2 regions of the Streptomyces sp. NPDC054796 genome follow, and region 2 is predicted to be linked to the other one. Evidence: riboswitches for the same ligand, from Rfam matches in the RefSeq annotation. Region 2 holds a riboswitch; the other holds the start of a gene.
The links. Region 2 has a riboswitch for S-adenosylmethionine ahead of ACWGJ2_RS14520 (aminotransferase class V-fold PLP-dependent enzyme). Riboswitches for the same ligand answer to the same signal wherever they lie in the genome.
Positions count from the first base shown of each region.

Region 1 (10,536 bases), on a different contig from region 2:
TACAGGAACAGCCGCACGGACGCGAACGGCGAAGCGACGACAGCGAATCGGTGAAGCAGTGACGACGGACAGGCGACAACGGACAGGTGAGCGGGCGCACACGAGGTGACGACCGCGCGCGAGCGATCATGCCATCGCACACCCCCGGAGGCGACCCCCCGGGGGTTCCGAAGCGGTCTCGAACTCGGCTTTTGGCGCGATCTGTTGGCCCTGTGACCGGGGACGACGGGAGTGACGGACCCGCCACCGACCTGTGGACCGGCCCGCCGCCGAGCCGCCGAGCCGCCACGTCAGCCCGCGGCACGCACCGCCGTGCTCGGCTCGACCACCCACTCACCGTGCCGCATGACGCCCACGAGCGCGAAGTCCTCGTCCAGTACCACGAGATCGGCGTCCTTGCCCGCCTCCAGTGAGCCGACCCTGTCGTCGACGCCGAGGAGCCTCGCCGGGTTCGCGGACAGGGCGCGGACGGCGTCCTCGACCGCGATGCCGTCGACGGTCACGGCGCGCCGGAGCGCGCGGTCCATGGTGAGCGTGGAGCCCGCGATGGAGCCGCCCTCGACCAGCCGCGCGACGCCCTCCTTGACCTCGACCTCCATCGGGCCGAGCGGGTAGCGGCCGTCGCCCATCCCGGCGGCGCCCATCGCGTCGGTGATGAAGGCGACGCGCGAGGCGCCCGCGCTGCCGAAGGCCAGTTCCAGTACGGACGGGTGCAGATGGGTGCCGTCGTTGATCAGCTCGACGGTGATCCGCTCGTCCTCCAGGAGCGCGGCGATGGGCCCCGGGGCGCGGTGGCCGAGCCCCGGCATCGCGTTGAAGAGGTGCGTGGCGACGCTCGCGCCCGCCTCGATGGCCTCGCGGGTCGCGTCGTAGGTGGAGTCGGTGTGTCCGACGGCCGCGATGACGCCGTTCTCGACGAGTAGCCGTACGGAGTCGAGCCCGCCGGGGAGTTCGGGCGCCAGCGTCATCATGCGGGCGCTGCCGCGTGCCGCGTCCACGAGCTTGCGCACGTCGGCGGGCGCGGGGTCGCGCAGCAGCGCCGGTTCGTGGGCGCCGCAGCGGTGCGGGGAGATGAAGGGGCCCTCGAAATGGACGCCCGCCAGATCGCCCTGCTCGGTGAGTTCGCTGAGTGTGCCCGCCTGCTGGGCGAGGTCGGCCAGGTCGCCGGTGACGGTCGAGGCGACCATGGTCGTGGTGCCGTGGCCGCGGTGCATGGCGATGGCCTTGAGCGCTTCCTCGGGCGTACCGGCGGAGAAGGACGCGCCGCCGCCGCCGTGCACGTGCATGTCGACGAAGCCGGGCACGATCCAGTGCCCGCCCAGGTCGAGCACGTCGCCGCCCGCGCCGGAGCCCCCCGCCGTGCCGGAACCTCCCGTCGCGCCGGAGCCCCCCGCCCCGTCGAACCCCTCGTCCGCGCCCCCCTGGCCGACGGTGGCGAGTGTGCGGCCCTCGACGGCCAGCCACCCGTTCTCGGCGACGCCTCCCGGCAGCACCACCCGTGCCCCGGTCAGCACCTTGCGCTTGGTCATCGGCTCGCAACCTCCGCGGAGAGAAGATCCCAGGCGAGAAGTCCCGCGCCCAGGCATCCTGCGGCATCCCCAAGCGCCGCAGGCACGATCGTCGGGATGTGCTGGAAGGTGACCCGTTCCCGTACCGCGTCCCGAAGCGGTACGAACAGGGTGTCGCCCGCCTCCGCGAGCCCGCCGCCGATGATCAGCGTGCGGGGGTCGAGGAGGGTCAGGGCCGTGACGAGCCCGGCGGCGAGCGCGTCGAGCGCGTCGCGCCACACGGCGAGGGCGCGCGGATCCCCCGACTCGACGGCCTTGGCCGCGTCGGCCGCCGTGGCCTGCGGATCGCCGCACGCCTTCGCCCAGGCGTGGCCGACGGCAGCGGCGGAGGCGAGCATCTCCAGGCAGCCGCGCTGCCCGCACCGGCACCGCGGCCCCTCGGGGCGCACCGAGATGTGCCCGATCTCGCCCGCGCTGCCGTGCGCCCCCGGCTCGACGCGCCCCTCGATGCCGATGGCGCCGGCGATGCCCGTGCCGAGCGGCACGAAGAGGAAGCGGTCCACGCCCTCGCCCGCGCCGATGCGGCCCTCGGCGAGCCCGCCCGTGCGCACGTCGTGCCCGAGCGCGACGGGCAGCGCGCCGCCGAGGCGCGCGCTCAGCAGCGCGCGCAGCGGCACGTCGCGCCAGCCCAGGTTGGCGGCGTAGACGGCTACGCCATTCGCCTCGTCGATGATGCCGGGGACGGCGACTCCGGCGGCTGACGGCTCGTTCCCGAACCGTTCGACGCCGTACGCGCGCAGCTCAGCCGCGAAGCCGAGGATGCCCTCGACGACGGCCTCGGGACCGCGGTCGCGGTCGGTGGCGCGGCGTGTTTCGTGCAGCGGCTGGTTGTCGGGCCCGATGAGGGCGGCCTTCATTCCCGTGCCGCCCACGTCGAGGGCGATGACGTATTCCCGAGGACTCACAGGGGTCAGTCTCCCGCGAGAGCACGGGAAAGGTCTAGTCCACTCGCGCGACTGGCCGCGTCCGACCGCGTCCGACCGCGTCCGGCGGGATCTTTGTAGCCCTTCGGGCGTCGGGTGCACCGTGCTGACCTGGGCAGGGGAAGGCCGTTGCGGAAGTGGTAGGGGTGGTGGTGTAGACCTTGTGGGGTACGGAGTGGAGACTTCCGTTCCATACGTGTGCGGTCTCGAAGGCGCGGCCGACGGGACGAGTGCGAACGATGGCCGGTGGCCATACAGGGGCTTAAGGGGTAGTTCACGTGGAACGTCGGCGTTTTCTGGGGCTGGCGGCGACGGGCCTCACGGGTGCCGTGGGACTCACCGCCACGGCGTGCGGCAGCGGCTCGGACTCGGGCGACGGCGTCACGCTCAAGATGGTCGCGGCCGACTACGGCAACCCGGGGGGCGACAACAGCACCCAGACCTACTGGGACGAGATCGCCCGCGCCTTCACGAAGAAGCACCCCAACATCACCGTCGACGTCTCCGTCTACAGCTGGAACGACGTCGACAAGAAGGTCGCCGACATGGTCAAGCGCGGCGAGGCACCCGACATCGCCCAGATCGGCGCCTACGCCAACTACGCCGACCAGGACAAGCTCTATCCGGCCAGCGACCTGCTCTCCATCCCCGTCCAGGCCGACTTCCTGCCCTCGCTCGCCGAGGCGGGCGAGGTGATCCGGGTGCAGTACGGGCTGCCGTTCGCCTCCAGCACCCGGCTGCTCTTCTACAACAAGACCCTCTTCAGCGAGGCCGGGCTCGACCCCGAGGCGCCGCCCGAGAGCTGGAAGGAGCTGAAGCGGGCCGCCGCCGCGCTCAAGGACGCGGGCGTGAAGATCCCGTACGGGCTGCCGCTCGGCCCCGAGGAAGCACCGGCCGAGACCATGATGTGGATGCTCAGCGCGGGCGGCGGCTACACGGACACCGTCGGCACCTACACCATCGACTCCGCCGAGAACGTCCGCGCCTTCACCTGGCTCCGCGACGAACTCGTCGGCGAGGGCCTCACCAACCCCGGCCCCGGCAGCACCGACAGGCAGGACCTCTTCGACGCGTTCTGCCGGGGCGAGGTCGGCATGCTCAACGGCCACCCCACGCTGATGCAGCAGGCCGACCGGAACGACGTGAAGTACGGGACGGCCGTGCTGCCCGGCGACGGCGGCCCCGCCAAGGCCACCATGGGCGTCGCGGACTGGATGATGGGCTTCAAGCAGAACGGGCACCGCGAGCAGATCGGCGCGTTCCTCGACTTCGCCTACAGCGAGAAGAACCACTACGCCTTCGCCGACCGCTACGACATGCTCCCCGTGACCACGGCCGCCCGCGAGCGGATGCGGCGCGACAAGGGCCACAAGGAGCTGTGGAGCTTCCTCGACGAGCTGGCCACCGCCGAGTTCTACCCGGCGGGCAAGGTCTCCTGGGCGCACGTCAGCGCCGAGATCAAGAAGTCGATCGGCAAGGCCGTGGAGAAGGGCGGCAGCCCCGCGAGCGTGCTCGGCGGCCTCCAGCGCAAGGCCGAGGCGGAGGAGACGGCAGCGCAGTAGGCCGCAGCCCCGGCCGGTTGTCAGTGGCCGGGGTTACGTTGGGACGCATGACGGAGGAGACCGGAGCGGGAGCGGGGGAGAGCGCGGTGCTCCACGAGGAGCGGTCCGCGTCCGGGCTGTCGGAGCGCGACAGGGCGGTGCTCGCCGTCGAGCGGCGCGGGTGGCCGGGGCCCGGCGCGAAGGAGCGGGAGATACGGGAGCGGCTCGGCCTCTCGCCGACCCGCTACTACCAGTTGCTCAACGCCCTCCTGGACGATCCCCGCGCCCTGGCCCACGACCCCGTCACGGTCAACCGGCTGCGCGCACGGCGCGAGGAGCGGCGCGCGCTGCGCTGAGAGCGGTGTGGCGCGGGTGCGGGGCCGTGCGCGTCCGCGTCGCGCATGGTCACGTGCGGGGCGTCAGCCGGTAGTGTCCCTGGCATGGTCGCCGTGCCCACACCTCGTACCGCCCCTGGCAGGGAAGCCCTCGACGCGATCCTGGCCGAGCCCGGCCGTGCCGTGGTCGCCGTGGACTTCGACGGAACGCTCGCGCCGATCGTCGCCGACCCCGAGCAGGCCCGCGCCCACCCCGGCGCCGTGCCCGCGCTGTCGCGGCTCGCGCCCCGGCTGTGCGCCGTGGCCGTGATCACGGGGCGGCCCGTGGAGGCCGCCGTGCGCTACGGCGGCTTCGAGGGCGCAGCGGGCCTCGACCACCTCACCGTGCTCGGCGCGTACGGCGCTGAGCGCTGGGACGCGGCGACGGGGACCGTGCGGCGGCCTGAACCGCCCGTCGAGATCGAGAACCTGCGCCGCGAGCTGCCCACCCTGCTGGAGGAGCTGCGGGCCCCGGAGGGCACCTGGGTGGAGGACAAGGGCCGCGCCCTCGCCGTCCACACCCGTCGCGCCGACGATCCCGCAGGCGCCTTCGCGCTGCTGCGCGAGCCGCTGGCCGCGCTGGCCGAGCGGCACGGGCTGCGTGCGGAGCCCGGACGCATGGTCATGGAGCTGCGCCCGCACGGCGTGGACAAGGGCGCGGCACTCGCCGAGTTCGTCCGCGCCGCGGGCGCCGGAGCGGTCCTGTACGCGGGCGACGACCTCGGCGATCTCGCCGCCTTCAGCGCGGTGGAGAAGCTGCGCGGCGAGGGCGTGCCGGGACTGCTGGTGTGCAGCGGCAGCGACGAGGTGACCGAACTGGCCGAGCGCGCCGACCTCACGGTGAACGGCCCCGCGGGCGTGGTCGACCTGCTGGAGCGCCTCGCGGACTCGCTGCGCTGACGCTGCGTCGCGCGGGGGCGCTGCGCTGTGCGGCGCCGTTAGCGGAGTGCGTTGAGCTGGTCCAGGAACCAGCGCTCCGGCGGGAGCGCCGTGGCCGCCGCAGCCAGCCGCTTGGTGCGCTCCGCACGCTCGTCCCGCTCCATCGTCAGCGCCTCGTGCAGCGCTTCGGCGGTGGCCGTGACGTCGTACGGGTTGACCGTGAGCGCGTCCTCGCCCAACTCCGCGAAGGCGCCCGCCTCGCGCGAGAGGACCAGCGCGCAGCCGTCGTCGGAGACGACGGGCACCTCCTTGGCGACGAGGTTCATGCCGTCCCTGATCGGATTGACCAGCGCGACGTCCGCCAGCCGGTAGGCGGCCAGCGAGCGCGCGAAGTCGTCCTTCACGTGCAGCACGACCGGGGTCCAGTCGCCCCGGCCGAACTCCGCGTTGATCCCGTCGGCGACGCGCGAGACCTCGTCGGTGTACTCGCGGTACACCTCCAGGTCCTGCCGCGAGGGGTACGCGAAGGCCACGTGCACGACGCGCTCGTGCCACTCGGGGTGGTCGGCGAGGAGGCGGCGGTAGGCGCGCAGTCCGCGCACGATGTTCTTGGACAGCTCCGTGCGGTCCACGCGGACGACCGTGCGCCGGGGCGCGCCGTCGGGCCCGGCGCCGACCTGCGTACGCAACTGCGCCATCCGCTCCGCCACGTCGTCGCGGTGTGCGCGCTCGCGCAGGAAATCGGCGTCGGCGCCGAGTCCGTGCACGCCGACGCGGGTCGTGCGGCCCTCGTACGACACCGTCAGCTCGTGGCCGTCCTCGCGCGAGGTCACCTCGGCGCCCAGCACGCGCGCACAGCAGTCCGCGAACGCCTCGGCCCACCGCCACGTCAGGAACCCGGCGCGGTCGGCGCCCAGGATGCCGCGCAGGACCCGCGCCGCGGTCTCGTCGGGCAGCAGCGCGTAGTAGTCCGGCGGGGCCCACGGGGTGTGCGAGAAGTGGCCGATGCGCAGGTCGGGGCGGCGGGCGCGGAGCAGCGCGGGGACGAGGGTGAGGTGGTAGTCCTGCACCAGCACGACGGCGCCCTCGCCCGCCTCCTCGGCGAGCGCGTCGGCGAACGCGGCGTTGTAGCGCTCGTACGAGGTCCACTGGCGCGTGAAGTCCTCGTCGAAGGACGGCTCGACGGGGGTCTGGTACAGCAGGTGGTGGACGAACCACAGCACGGAGTTGGCCACGCCGTTGTACGCGTCCCTGAACGTGTCCTCCGGGATGTCCAGCATCCGTACGGACTGGCCGCCGGTGTCCTCCGGGTCCAGCTTGCCGGTGTCGCCGGCGGCGCGCCGTGCGGCTCGGCGTGCGGCCTCGCGGTCGTCGTCGCCGAGTGCGGCGCACACCCACACGGCGTCGGTGTCCGGGCCGATGGCCGACAGCCCGGACACGAGTCCGCCGCCGCCGCGCTTGGCCTGGAGCGTGCCGTCAGGGGCGGCGCTGTAGGCGACCGGGCCGCGGTTGGACGCGACCAGGACCTGCGCGTGCGGGGGGTGCGCTGAGGGGGTGGCGGGTTCGGCGACCATGCGCGGAGCTTAGCCGCCCCGAGATCCGCCCAAACGTTCCCCCTTCGCGGGGTGGCGGAAGGAAACGGTGGGTTCCCCTTGTCGGGGGTGTTGCGCGGGACGGTTCACCGGTGAGGTGGGTGCCGTAGGGTCCCGCGCTGGTTTTTGTGCCGCGGCACGGGACGCGGGGTGCGGGGGCGCTGTGTGGGTGGGGTCGGTGCCGCGCCGGGGTGTCTCCTCGGGCGGCGACAAGTGCGGGTCTCGTTCGCGTGTCTCCGCCGTCACTCGTCGCCACCACTTGCGGGGACACCCCACCGCGTCCCCTCCCAGGTACGCGGCCGACAGCAGGTCCGATCCGATTGTGGGCACCGGCAGGGCGGGGAGTCACGCCGCGTGGAGGCGGGTGTATTCGGGGACCCTGCGCATGGGTTCCCTCTCCTCCGTGGCGATCGGTTCGTCTCGCGCCAGGAACCCCCCGTCCGCGTCGCGCTCGAACTGCGTCAGCAGCCCGCCCACCAGGTGCCCCCGCGAGAGCCGAAGCTGCGCGGTGCGGTAGATCGTCGCGGCCATGCGCCCGAGTGCCTGCCCGTCCTGGTGGCGGTGCCGCCGTATGCCCACGTCGGCCTGCCCGAGCGCGTCGAGCCCCACCGTGTGCAGCGCGTCGATCAGCAGCCCCAGCTCCACCCCGTAGCCGACGGGGAACGGCAGCCGCTCCAGCAGGGAGCGCCGCGCCGCGTACTCGCCGCCCAGGGGCTGGACGAAGCCCGCGAGCTGGGGCCAGTGGAGGTTCAGCAGGGGGCGTGCCACCAGTTCCGTGACGCGGCCCCCGCCCGCCGGGTCGGACCCGAGCGGGCGGTCGTACATCGCCTTGACCAGGTGCAGCTCGGGCTCCAGCAGCAGTGGCCCGACGATCCCGGAGACGAAGGCGGACGAGAAGTCGATGAGGTCGGCGTCGACGAAGCAGACGATGTCGCCGTCGGTCGCCAGCAGCGACCGCCACAGCACCTCGCCCTTGCCGGGCAGCGCGGGCAGCCGGGGCAGCACCTCGTCGCGGTGGACGACCTTCGCGCCCGCGGCGGCGGCGACCTCGGCCGTGCGGTCGGTGGAGCCGGAGTCCATGACGACCAGCTCGTCGACGAGGGGCGCCGCCTCGGTCATCAGCTCGCCGCGGATGACGGAGACGATCTTCGCGACCGTGGCCTCCTCGTCGAGCGCGGGCAGCACGACGCTGACGGTGCTGCCCGCGTTCCGTTTGGCCGCGAGAAGCTCGCCGATCGGGCGGCGATCGGTCGCTGACCAGGACCGATGGCTCAGCCACTGCTCTACTTCTGGCAGCACTGGACGCTCCCCATGTGATCCATCTCGCGGTTCGGACGACTATCTCAAGACTCGGGGCCTTCGGTTACAGTCTTGAACAACGCGGATGACGACCGCATGTCGGGGTCGATCTGCGTAGTGTGCACTTGCACGGTCCAGTGCGTGCACCGCAAAACTTCATACCGCTCATCCAGAGGGGCAGAGGGAAACGGCCCGTTGAAGCCCCGGCAACCCTCCAGCCGGTCTCGCGATCATGGCGAGGCTCCCGGCTTGGGAAGGTGCCAATTCCGTCTCGTGGCGAGATACGTCACGGGGAAGATGAGGAGAAAGGGCCTCGCCTCCATGGCTGTGCAAGCTGCTGAGCAGCAGGACACCGTATCCCCGCAGAACAACGCCACCGTCGATCTCGGCCCCGCCGTCGCGCTCTCCTGCCGTGAGTGCGGGGAGCGCATCCCGCTCGGCCCGGTCTTCGCGTGCGAGGCGTGTTTCGGGCCGCTGGAGATCGCTTACGACCTTCCCAGCGGCGACCCCGAGGGTCTGCGCAAGCAGATCGAGGCGGGCCCCGACAACATCTGGCGGTACGCGCCGCTGCTGCCCGTCCCCGCCGACGTGGCCTCGAAGCCCAGCATCAATCCGGGCTTCACCAAGCTGGTCAAGGCCGACAACCTGGCCCGTGAGCTGGGCATCACCGGGTCCCTCCACATCAAGGACGACTCCGGCAACCCGACGCACTCCTTCAAGGACCGCGTCGTCGCCATCGCCGTGGAGGCGGCCCGCGCCTTCGGCTTCACCACGCTGTCGTGCTCGTCGACGGGCAACCTGGCCGGTGCCGTCGGCGCCGCCGCGGCCCGCGCGGGCTTCCGCTCCTGCGTGTTCATCCCGCACGACCTGGAGCAGGGCAAGGTCGTGATGGCCGCCGTCTACGGCGGCGACCTGGTCGGCATCGAGGGCAACTACGACGACGTCAACCGCTTCTGCTCCGAGCTGATCGGCGACCCGCTGGGCGAGGGCTGGGGGTTCGTCAACGTCAACCTGCGCCCGTACTACGGCGAGGGCTCGAAGACGCTCGCGTACGAGATCTGCGAGCAGCTCGGCTGGGAGCTGCCGGACCAGATCGTGATCCCGATCGCCTCGGGCTCGCAGCTCACGAAGATCGACAAGGGTCTGAAGGAGCTGATCAGGATCGGGCTCGTCGAGGACAAGCCCTACAAGATCTTCGGCGCCCAGGCCGAGGGCTGCTCGCCCGTCTCCCGCGCATTCAAGGACGGGCACGACGTCGTGCGCCCGGTGCGCCCGGACACGATCGCCAAGTCGCTGGCCATCGGCAACCCGGCCGACGGGCCCTATGTCCTGGACATCGCACGCCGTACGGGCGGCGCGGTGGAGGATGTGAACGACGAGCAGGTCGTCGACGCGATCAAGCTGCTGGCGCGCACGGAGGGCATCTTCGCCGAGACCGCGGGCGGCGTGACCGTCGGCGTGACCAAGAAGCTGATCGAGGAAGGGCAGCTCGACCCCTCCCTCACCACCGTCGTCCTCAACACGGGCGACGGACTCAAGACCCTGGACGCGGTCGCCCCGACCACCGGTCCTTCCGCCATCATCCGTCCGAACCTGGACTCCTTCCGAGAGGCTGGCCTCGCATCATGAGCGTGAATGTCCGTATCCCCACCATCCTCCGTACGTACACCGGTGGCCAGGCCGAAGTGAGCGCCGAGGGCGCCACGCTGTCCGAGGTGCTGACGGACCTGGAGAAGAACCACGCGGGCATCGGCGCGCGCGTTCTCGACGACGAGGGCAAGCTGCGCCGCTTCGTCAACGTGTACGTGAACGACGACGACGTCCGCTTCGAGCAGGGCCTGGAGACGCCGACGCCGGACGGCGCGGGTGTCTCCATCATCCCGGCCGTCGCGGGCGGCTGCTGAGTCCCGACGGGGTCCGGCGGGGGCCCGGCAGGGTCCGCTTCCCCCGGCCTCCATGATTCTTCGATGGGTCTTCGTTGAATCTTCACTGATGACGGGCCCGAAGCGTCCGTGAACGGTCAACGCATCGAATATTGTCGAATCGCTCCCTCCTGATCCGACCGGAGGGAGCGATTCCGCATTCCGGGCCGCGATAGGGTGGCGTCACTTCCCTCCCCCGTGCGCGCCCAGCGCATATGAGAACGCGACAAGTTGTGCCCCAAAACGAGGCCGCAATTGTCGTGTTGGTGGCCTATGCCCGGCCCGACTTGCCCTGATTTCAAGGGACTTCAGCGTTTATTCCCGATCGGCCGTACCCAGAATTCTCGTCCGATTGACCTGTTGCAGAGGGCGTCCGTGCAGATACATTCAGCCGCGGTCGACGCGTTCCGGCGCACGCTTCCGCTTAGGCAGAAGTGA
Region 1 is NZ_JBSHAO010000005.1:43,301-53,836, forward strand. Features, by position in the region: gene nagA (N-acetylglucosamine-6-phosphate deacetylase) at 291-1,529, opposite strand; gene ACWGJ2_RS05935 (ROK family protein) at 1,526-2,473, opposite strand; gene ACWGJ2_RS05940 (ABC transporter substrate-binding protein) at 2,770-4,053, shown strand; gene ACWGJ2_RS05945 (DUF3263 domain-containing protein) at 4,101-4,388, shown strand; gene otsB (trehalose-phosphatase) at 4,473-5,306, shown strand; gene ACWGJ2_RS05955 (alpha,alpha-trehalose-phosphate synthase (UDP-forming)) at 5,345-6,859, opposite strand; gene ACWGJ2_RS05960 (glucosyl-3-phosphoglycerate synthase) at 7,223-8,176, opposite strand; SAM riboswitch class I at 8,339-8,480, shown strand; gene thrC (threonine synthase) at 8,498-9,805, shown strand; gene ACWGJ2_RS05970 (MoaD/ThiS family protein) at 9,802-10,080, shown strand.
Region 1: it holds a riboswitch for S-adenosylmethionine, as region 2 does, so the genes downstream of both, thrC (threonine synthase) here and ACWGJ2_RS14520 (aminotransferase class V-fold PLP-dependent enzyme) in region 2, are expected to answer to the same signal.

Region 2 (10,536 bases):
ATCCGCCGAAGGCGCCGGCCAAGGTGGAGCTGGAGACCGACAGCCCTGCGCCCAGCCCCTCCGGCTCGGACGAGGGCACGTCCTCGCCCTCCGCCTCGCCTTCCGCCTCACCCGGCGACGAGGCCGTACCGCAGCCGTCCGCGACCGACGAGAGTGCCGACGATGACGCCGACGACGGGCCCGGCAGCGACGACGGACCCGGCGGGGACGACAACGGCGACGACGGACCTGGGGGCGACGACGGACCGGGCAGCGACGACGGCTGAGGCCGCCACGTCGAACGGGAACGGAGAGGGGAGCGGGTCCCGCGCGCGGCCCTGGACGCCGGAGGGGCGCCGCCGCCTCCGCCCGGCCATATCGGCGCGGGTGCGCATCCTGCTGTGGCTGCTGGTGGTCATGGCGGTGGCCCTCGCCGCCGTCGCCACCACCACCCGCTCCATCCTGCTGCGCGACGTCGACCACCGCATCACGCGCCTGCTGGCCCAGGAGACCGGGGAGTTCACCAACTTCGTCGACCGGGGCCAGGACCCGGAGACCGGCAAGCCCTTCACCGAGGCGCGGCGGCTGCTCACGGTCTTCCTGGAGCGGCAGTACTCGGACCCCGACGAGGAGCTGCTCGGGGTCGTCGGCGGGCGCGTCATCCGGCAGGACCGCGACATCCCCACCGCGCTCCCCCTCCACGAGGACAAGGACAACCTGGCCCGCGTCACCTCGGACCCCGGCCGCTCCGGCACCCTGGAGCGCCCGCAGGGCGACGTCCGCTGGTCGAAGGTGACCATCGAGCCGGGCGGCGACGGTTCGCCGCGCGGCACGTTCGTCGTCGCCTTCCACGCGGACCGCGAGCGCGCGGGGGCCGAGGAGGTCTTCCGCATCCTGCTGGCCATCTCCTGCGTGGCCCTGCTGATGACCGTGTGCATCGGCTGGGCCGTGGCGGGCCGCATCCTGGCGCCCGTGCGGCTGGTACGGATGACGGCGGCCGAGCTGACCGAGCGGGACCTGACGCAGCGCATACCGGTGCGCGGGCGCGACGACATCGCGGCGCTCGCCAAGACCTTCAACGCCATGCTCGACCGGCTGGAGCGCGCCTTCGGGGCGCAGCGCCAGTTCGTCGACGACGCCGGGCACGAGCTGCGCACCCCCATCACCATCGTGCGCGGGCACCTGGAGCTGATGGGCGAGGACCCCGTCGAGCGCGAGCAGACCGTGCGGCTCGTGACCGACGAGCTGGACCGGATGAGCCGGATCGTCGAGGACCTGCTGCTGCTCGCCAAGGCGGAGCGCCCCGACTTCGTACGCCCCGAGCCCGTGCAACTGGCCGAACTGACCGCCGACGTGTACGTCAAGACGCGGGCGCTGGGCGAGCGCGCGTGGCAACTGGAGGAGGTCGCAGAGGGCACCGTCCAGCTCGACCCGCAGCGCGTCACCCAGGCGATGGTGCAGCTCGCGCAGAACGCGGTGCAGCACACCGTGCCCGGAGCACCCGTCCGCATCGGCTCGCGCCGCCTGCCCACGCCGCACGGGCATCCCCAAGGGCATCCGCACGGGCATCCCGGCGCGGTGGCCCGCGAGGACGGGCTGATCGAGCTGTACGTCGCCGACCACGGGCCCGGTATAGCCCCCGAGGACGCGGAGCGCGTCTTCGAGCGCTTCCGCAGGGGCACGGCCCGGCGGGGTTCGCGGGGCAGCGGCGCCGGGCTCGGCCTGTCCATCGTCAAGGCCATCGCCGAGGGGCACCCCGGGGGCCGCGTCGAGCTGCGGCACACCGAGGGAGGCGGCGCCACGTTCGTCCTTCTGCTGCCCGCCGGGGAACCGGAACCGGACGAGGAGGACGCGTGAGGCGCGTGAGGCGCGTACCGGAAGACGTACCGGAGAGAGGGAGGGTGACCGCGTGAACCGCATCCTGGTCGTCGAGGACGAGGAGCGCATCGCCTCCTTCGTCGAGAAGGGCCTGCGCGCCAACGGCTTCACCACGACCGTCGCGGCCGACGGCGACACGGCGTTCGACTACGCCTGCACCGGCGGCTTCGACCTCGTCGTCCTGGACATCGGCCTGCCGGGCCGCGACGGCTTCACCGTGCTGCGGGAGCTGCGCGAGGCGCGCGTCACCGTGCCGGTGATCGTGCTGACGGCGCGCGACTCCGTACGCGACACCGTCGCGGGCCTGGAGGGCGGCGCCGACGACTGGATGACGAAGCCGTTCCGCTTCGAGGAACTGCTGGCCCGGGTACGGCTGCGGCTGCGCACCGCCGCGCGGGCCCCCGAGGTCACGGTGCTGCGCAGCGGCGAACTGTCGCTCGACCTGCGCACCCGGCGGGCCCGCGCCGAGGGCCGCACGGTCGATCTGACCGCGCGCGAGTTCGTCCTCCTGGAACTGTTCCTGAGACACCCCGGTCAGGTCCTGTCCCGGGAGCAGATCCTCTCCCACGTGTGGGGCTACGACTTCGACCCGGGCTCGAACATCGTCGACGTGTACGTCCGCGCCCTCCGCAAGAAGCTGGGCCCGGAACGCCTGGAGACGGTCCGGGGCATGGGCTACCGGCTGCCGTAGCGGGAACGGGGAGGCGGGAGCGGGGTGGGGTGGGGGTGAGGGCGGGAGCAGGAGCCCGCCCCGCCAGCAGCCCCGCCAGGAGTCGCCCCTCGCCCCCCTCTCATGAAGTCGCTTTCATAAACCGCTCATTGGTGGCTCACCCCAGGTCACAAGACTCACCGCATGACACTGAGCCCCCGGCAGGCGATCCCCCTGTGCCTCGCCCTGACCGCGTGCGCCCTGCTCGCCGTGCCCGGCAACTTCGCCGGGCTCGGCGGTGAGGCCCGCCTGACCCTGGCCGTGTTCGCGCTGGCGACCTGCGCCTGGATCGGCACGCCGATCGACGACACGTACATCGCGCTGGGCGCCGGGCTGGCGCTCGCCGCGACCGGGGTCATCAGCAGCGACGTCCTCTTCGGCACGCTCGGCGACGAGACGGTGTGGCTGCTGATCTGCGCGTTCGTACTGGCCGCCGCCGTGTCCAGGACGGGCCTGGCGGCCCGCGCCGCCGCGTTCCTGGTGAGCGGCGCCCGCTCGGTGCGGCAGCTCGTCCATCTGACGACCGCCGCGCTCGTCGTGAGCGCCTTCGCCATCCCGGCGACCTCGGGCCGCGCCGCACTCGCGCTGCCCGTCTTCCTCGCGCTCGCGAAGGTCCTCGCCGACCGCACCCGGCTCGTCGTGATGCTGGCGCTGCTCTTCCCGACGGTCATCCTGCTGTCCGCCGTCGCCACCCTCATCGGCGCGGGGGCGCATCTGATCACGGTCAGCGTGCTGTTCGAGACGACGGGCGAGCACATCGGCTTCACCCAGTGGCTGCTCCTCGGGCTGCCGCTCGCCGTGGTCAGCTCCCACGCCGCGGCCGAGATCGTGCTGTGGACGACCACGCGCCGCGCCGACAGGCGCGGGCCCGTCCGGATCACCGCAGAGGACATCGAGGCGCACTCGGAGACCCCCGTGACGGGGCCGTTCTCGCAGAGCGAGGCGCGCTCGGCGCTGCTGCTGGCCACCGTCGTCGCGCTGTGGTGCAGCGAGCCGCTGCACGGGGTGTCGCCCGCGCTGGTCGCGCTGATAGGCGCCGTCGTGGCCGCCTCGCCCGCGCTGGGCACGGTGGGGCTCAAGGACGCGCTGAAGACGGTCCCGTGGTCGCTGCTGCTGTTCATGGCCGCGACGATGGCGATGGGCGTGGCCCTCTCGGAGTCGGGCGCGGCGCGCTGGCTGGTGAGCGGGCTGCCCGGGGGCGGGTCGGTACCGCCCTGGCTCTTCCTCGGCGTCGTCGTCGCCGTCAGCACGGCGGCCCATCTGCTGCTCCAGTCCCGTTCGGCGCGCTCCAGCGTGCTGGTGCCCCTCGTGGTCGCCGCCGCGGTCGGCGCCGGGGTCAACCCCGTCGCCGCCGCGCTCGCCTCGACCGCGGCCGCGGGCTTCTGCCACACCCTCCCGGCCTCGGCCAAGCCGGTCACCCTCTTCTCCGACATCCCCGGTACGCCGACGTACGGGCCCCGCGACCTGCTGCGGCTCTCCGCCGTGCTGGCGCCGGTGACCGCCGCGCTGGTGCTGCTCTTCGCCCTGGCCGTCTGGCCGCTGCTGGGCGTCCCGGTCCTGTGACCGGCCCCGTCAGGCGGCTCGCCCGTCGCACCGTCCGCCCTCTCCTCCAGGAGGCCACCGCCGTGTCCCCGTTCACCCGCCCCCCGTACCACTTCGCCATCGCGCCCAGCGGCTTCAAGGAGTCGCTCTCCGCGCGCGGCGCCGCCGAGGCCATCGCCGAGGGTGTGCGCAGGGCCAGCCCCGAGGCCACCCTCGACCTCATACCGCTGGTGGACGGCGGCGAGGGCACGGCCGAGGCGCTGGCCGCCGCGACCGGCGGCAAGCTGATCCGGCGTACGGCGACGGGCCCGGTCTCCGCGCCCGTACGCACCCACTTCGCGCTGCTCGGGCACACCGTGCCCGCCGTGCCGACCGCCGTGGTGGAGATGGCCGCCGTCGCCGGGCTCTCGCTCGTCCCCGCAGAGCGCAGGGACCCGGGCGCGACGACGACGTACGGCGTCGGCGAACTGATCCGCGCTGCCCTGGACTCCGGCGCGCGACGGGTGCTGGTGGGCTGCGGCGACTCGGGCACGTCCGACGGGGGCGCGGGCGCGCTCCAGGCCCTCGGCGCACGGCTGCTGGACGCGGACGGGCGCGAACTGCCGCGCGGCGGCGAGGCGCTGGCCCGCCTCGACCGCATCGACCCGCGCGGCCTCGACCCGCGGCTGCGCGAGACCGAACTGCTGGTGGCCTGCAACCCGTTCAACGTGCTGTGCGGCGAGCGCGGCGTCGCCCGGGTCTTCGGGCCGCAGAAGGGGGCGACCCCGGCGCAGGTGGAGCGGCTCTCCCTCGGCCTGGAGCGCTGGGCCGACACCCTCGTACGCGACGTGCTCGTACGCGACGGGGTGCGCGGCCACGGTGCCGGTGCCGGTGCCCCCGTGAACCTGGACCTGCGGCACGCGCCGGGAACCGGTGCTTCCGGGGGGCTCGGCGCCGGGCTCGCCGCGCTCGGGGCACGGCTGCTGCCGCGCTTCGAGGTGCTGCTGGACCGGTTCGGGCTGGACGCCCGGCTCGCGCGCGCCGACCTCGTGATCACGGCCGAGGGCTCGCTCGACGGGCAGACCCCGCGCGGCAAGATCCCCGCCGAAGTGGCGCGCAGGGCGAAGGCGTTCGGGAAGCCGGTGCTGGCGCTGGCCGGGACGCTGGGCGAGGGCGCGGAGGAGGTCAGGGCGTCGGGCATCGACGCGTACCGCTCCATCCTGCCCGCGCCCGTCGGCCTGGCCGAGGCCCTGACCAGGGGCGACGAGTACCTCGCCGACGCGGCCGAGCACGCCGTGCGCATGGTCCTGCTCGGCACCCGGCTGCCCCGCGAGGACGCGGGCCACGCGGCCGGGCCCCCGGCGCAGACACGGGCCCAGGCCCACGCCTAGGCCCACGGCCGGCCCCAGGCCCGGGCTCAGGCGGTGGACGCCGCGCTCTGCGCGTCCCGGTCGGGGACGCAGCGCCCGTCCTCGGTCCGGTAGCTCCAGCGGGCGCCGTCGGCCACCAGCTCCCGCACCGCGCGGACGAACCGCTCCACGTGCTCGTCCGGCGTCCCCGCGCCGAAGCTGACCCGGATGGCGTTCAGCGACCGTTCGCCGGGCGCCGCCTCGGGCGCCCCGCACTCGCCGGGCTCGTCGTCCTCGCCGCCCAGCAGGGTGCGCAGGAGCGGGTGGGCGCAGAAGAGCCCGTCGCGCACGCCGATCCCGTACTCGGCGGAGAGCGCGGCGGCGAAGTGCGAGCTGTTCCAGCCGTCGACGACGAAGGAGAGCACCCCGACCCGGTCGGCGTCGTCCCCGAACAGGGACAGCACCCTGACCTCGGGCACCTCGGCGAGCCCGGCCGTCAGCCGCCCGAGCAGCTCCCGCTCGCGGGCGACGAGCCGGTCGAAGCCCGCCTCGGTCAGCGCGCGGCAGGCGGAGGCGATGGAGTAGGCGCCGATGACGTTCGGCGAACCGGCCTCGTGGCGGGCCGGGCCGGCCTGCCACTCGACGTCCACGCCGCCGTCGGCACGGCGCGCGACCTTGCGGCTGGCGCCGCCGCCCGCGAGGTACGGCTCGGCGCGCTGGAGCCAGTCGGCCCGCCCGGCGAGGACACCGGCGCCGAAGGGCGCGTACAGCTTGTGCCCGGAGAACGCGACCCAGTCAACGCCGAGTTCGCGCAGGTCGACCGGGTGGTGCGGGGCGAGCTGCGCGGCGTCCAGCACGATCCGCGCGCCGTGCCGGTGCGCGGCCTCGGCCAGTCGCCGTACGGGCCAGATCTCCCCGGTGACGTTGGAGGCGCCGGTCACGCACACCAGCTTGGGGCCCTTGGGCGCCTGGTGCAGCGCCTCCTCCAGGGTGGCCACGGCCTGCTCGGGCGAGCGCGGCGCGTCCAGGTAGGTGGTCTCCCGGCCGCGCCACGGGAGCAGCGAGGCGTGGTGCTCGGTCTCGAAGACGTAGATGTGCGTGCCCTCGGGCAGCGCGGAGGCCAGGAGGTTGAGCGAGTCGGTGGTGGCGCGGGTGAAGACGACCTGGTCGCCCTCCCGGCAGTTGAGGAAGTCGGCGACGGCCTGGCGGCTCTGCTCGAACAGCTCCGTGGAGAGCTGCGAGAGGTATCCGGCGCCGCGGTGGACGCTGCCGTAGTACGGCGCGTAGGCGGCCACGTCGTCCCACACCCGCTGGAGGGCGGGGGCCGAGGCCGCGTAGTCGAGGGCCGCGTAGGTGACCTCGCCGCCCGTCACGAGCGGCACGAGGACGTCCCGCCCGAGCACGGGCAGCGGCGTACAGGCGGCGTCGGCGGAGGAAGCAGAGGTGGCGGAAGCGGAGTCGGAGGCAGGCAGGAACGACATGGCGGTCTCCCGGAAGAAGGCAGCCGTACGGGACTCGACGCGCGGACGGGGACGGGGGACGCGGCGGGCGCCACACGTCGGCCGGGCGGAGGTGTCCGTACGAGAGGAAAGGAATGGGGATAAGGAAGGGATCGGAAAGGGGGCCGACCGGCCCTATCGCATTCGCTGACTCACGAGACGCTCCTCAAGACCAGGACCCCTGGTATGAGGGATCCGTGCTTGCCGCAGACCTTGCTGTCGTACGGCCTGGTCATCACCCGGGGCACCCCACCACGGAAGGAGGGTTGCCGGACAGCGGAGCCGGGGCCTTGATCGCTGTCACTCGTGACCTGGGCAGGAGTATGGCACACGTGATCGGCGACGCGCAGCGGGGTGTCCGCATCCCGGACACGGACACCCCGCCACGGTCACCTCGCGCGGCCCGTCAGCGAGCCGTCAACATGCCGACGGCGGCCCGTCAGCGGGCGGACGGGCGCCCGTCCGCCGTGGCCCCGGCCCGCGCCAGCAGCGCGCCGATCTCCTCGTGCAGCCCGCGCGGCACCCGCGTGCCCCAGCGCGCCGCCGCCTCCCCGGCCAGCTCCCGGCTCCAGGCCCAGCTCGCGCGGGCCGCTTCGGCGACGGCGTGCCGCTCGGCGGGACCGGTCGTGGCGGCGTAGCGGGCGCGGTCGGCCGCGGGCAGGTCCGCTTCCAGGGCGCGGCTCGGAGTGAGCCAGTGCCGCGTGGAGCCGCGCAGCAGCCTGCACAACTGGAGCTGGTGCGGGGCGACCATGGTGTGCAGCAGCGCGTGCGACCTGGCCGTCTCGCCGCGGGCCAGCACATGGGCCAGCATCAGCGTCCAGTTCGTCAGCTCGTCGGTGAGCTGCTGCGCGGTGGGCTCAGGCTCCGGGGGCCGGAAGTCCGCCAGTTCCCCGGCGGCCCGGGTGAGCGCGCCCGTCCGGTCCAGCAGCACGGCGGCGCCGGGGTCGGGCAGGTGCACCAGGCCGGCCCAGTCCGCGATCTTCGCGATACCGGAGGTGGCGGGCTCGAAGTGGAACTCGCCGCGCATCAGGTCGTCGAAGACGACGGCGAGGATGCCGTACATGTTGGTGTAGGCGAGCTTCAGCGGGGCCAGCCGCTCGACGAACGCGCGCCCTTCGAAGCCGTCGGCGTGCGCGTCGGCGACGAACACGTACGCCTCGATGTCGGAGTGCTCGTCGGCCTCGCCCACCGTCCAGGAGCCGTAGAGCAGCACCCCTTCGAGGCGCGGTTCGGCGGCGGCCAGTTCGCGCAGGCGGGCGATGCGCTCGTCGAGGACGGGCGAGGGCGTGGCGGCGGGGTCGTGTGCGGGGAAGGGCATGGGAAGGAACGTCTCCTGAGTACGGGCGCGTGCGCGGGGGCACACCGCTGTACGGGCGTGTGGGCATACGGGCATACGGAGATCGCCCGGCGGCGCCGGGCTGTCATCGGTGGTCGGTGTCGCGGTGTCCGCGCACCCGCTCAGGAGAAGACGGCCATGCGCGCCATCCTAGGGACGCGTCCCCCACAGAGCACCCGCCAAGTGACGCGCGTCACATGAGCCCCGTGAACATTTCCCGCCCCGTGGCCGTCACACCCGACACCTGCCAGTCGACACGGCCGGGGCCTCCCACGGAGACGCGCGGCCCGTCACGCTGACGGACCATCACCTTCGGCCCTCGCTCCCTCGCTTTCCTCCCCACCTCCCCCCCCACTTCGAAAGCACAGCAACCATGCACTCAGGCGACGCGTACCGCAGGTACCACCGCTGCCCCAGAAGCGGCGAGCGGTGCCCGTACCGCCTGCGACCGCGCCAACGGCCGTGCCGCGCCCGGCCGGTCACGGACAGCGGGGTGAGGGCGTGAAGTCCCGGCTCGATCCGCTGACGCTCGCGGCGATGCTGGCCGTCGTGGTCTCGTTCTCGGCCACAGCGCCGCTCACCGCCGCCGCGTCCGCCTCGCCGCTGGCCATGGCCTTCTGGCGCAGCACCCTGGGTTTCCTCGCGCTCTGGCCGATCCTGCTGCTGCTCCGGCGCCGTCAGGTGGTACGCGTCGTGCGCCGGGAACGCCGCTTACTGCGCCGGGAGCAGGTGCGGCCGCTCGTCTTCGGTTTCCTGGCGGCCACGTCGCTGGCCCTGCACTTCGCGACCTTCATGACGAGCACCCGGATGACCTCGGTGGCCATGTCCACCGCGCTGGTGGCCACCCAGCCGGTCTGGCAGGCCCTGATCGCGGCAGCGCAGGGCGTGCGCTTCTCCCGTACGACCTGGCTGGGGCTCGCCCTGGCCGTGGTGGGTGCCGCCGCGGCGGCCGGACTCGATGTGCGGGGCGGCGGCGAGGCGCTGACGGGAGATCTGCTCGCCCTGGTCGGGGCGATGGCGCTCGCCGGGTACACCGCCTTGAGCCAGCAGGCCCGCTCGGACGTGAGTACGCCGCTGTACTCCACCGTCAGCTCGCTGGTCTGCGGCGTCGAGCTGTTCGTCGTCTGCTGGCTCGCCGATGTGCCGCTCACCGGGTTCGACACCGCCACCCACCTGTCCCTGCTGGGGCTGCTGCTGTTGCCGCAGCTCCTGGGGCTCGGTTCGCTGAACTTCGCTCTGGGGCGGGCCTCGGCCACCACGATGAGCGTGCTGTTGCTGCTGGAGAGCCCGGTCGCCGCGCTGGCCGCCTGGCTGCTGATGGGCCAGAGCATCGATCCAGGATCCGTGCCCGGGCTCCTGCTGATCATCGCCGGGGTCACCGTCGTCACGCTCAACGGCCAGGGCGAACAGCCCGCACCACGACGCGGCAGACACCGCAGGGGGGCCGTGCCGTCCCACGGCGACAGCGGCCCCGCCCCCTACGTGCCCCGCCCCGTGCCCGTCGACGAGGAACAACCGTCCGCACCGGACACCTCGCCCCCGGCACACCTGCCGCATGCGAGACCCCCGGTGCACGCGGCGCGGACAGAACCCGGCCGGGACCACGACCACGGCTGGGGCAGCGGGTGGGGCGGGGGCTGGGACGAGTACCCGACCCTCACCCTCACCCTCGCCCACCACGGCACCGGCGCCTTCGGCCCCGTGCCCCCGCACAGATCCCGTAAGGGGGAGCCGGACGCGCCCTGACGCGGGCACCGGCCCCGCCACGGGCCGCTTGGCTTCCGCGACGCGTCAGTCCCGCGCCCCGTCGTCCTTCGTACGGTGCACGACCTGCGCCGAGGACTGGTCCCTGGCCAGCACCAGCATCGAGTCGACGTTCACATGGCTGGGCCGCGAGGCCACCCAGCCCACGCAGTCGGCGATGTCCTCGGCCGACAGCGGCGTCATGCCCTCGTAGACCTTGTCGGCCCGCTCCGCGTCACCCCCGAAGCGCACCAGCGAGAACTCGGTGCGCACCAGCCCCGGATCGATCTGGCAGACCCGCACGGGCTGCCCCAGCATCTCCTTGCGCAGCACCTTGGTGAGCGCCGTCACCGCGTGCTTGGCCGCGTTGTAGCCCCCGCCACCCGGGTAGGGCTCCTGGCCCGCGACGGAGCCGATGGTGATGACCTGGCCGTCCCCTGAGGCGATCAGCCGGGGCAGCAGTGCCTTGGTCATCCGGAGGGTGCCGAGCACGTTCGTCTCGTACATCGACAGCCAGGCGTC
Region 2 is NZ_JBSHAO010000014.1:76,761-87,296, forward strand. Features, by position in the region: gene ACWGJ2_RS14495 (small secreted hydrophilic protein) at 1-266, shown strand, start outside; gene ACWGJ2_RS14500 (sensor histidine kinase) at 397-1,836, shown strand; gene ACWGJ2_RS14505 (response regulator transcription factor) at 1,889-2,548, shown strand; gene ACWGJ2_RS14510 (SLC13 family permease) at 2,711-4,129, shown strand; gene ACWGJ2_RS14515 (glycerate kinase family protein) at 4,192-5,478, shown strand; gene ACWGJ2_RS14520 (aminotransferase class V-fold PLP-dependent enzyme) at 5,505-6,917, opposite strand; SAM riboswitch class IV at 7,128-7,247, opposite strand; gene ACWGJ2_RS14525 (nucleotidyltransferase domain-containing protein) at 7,375-8,253, opposite strand; gene ACWGJ2_RS14530 (DMT family transporter) at 8,773-10,017, shown strand; gene ACWGJ2_RS14535 (SDR family NAD(P)-dependent oxidoreductase) at 10,063-10,536, opposite strand, start outside.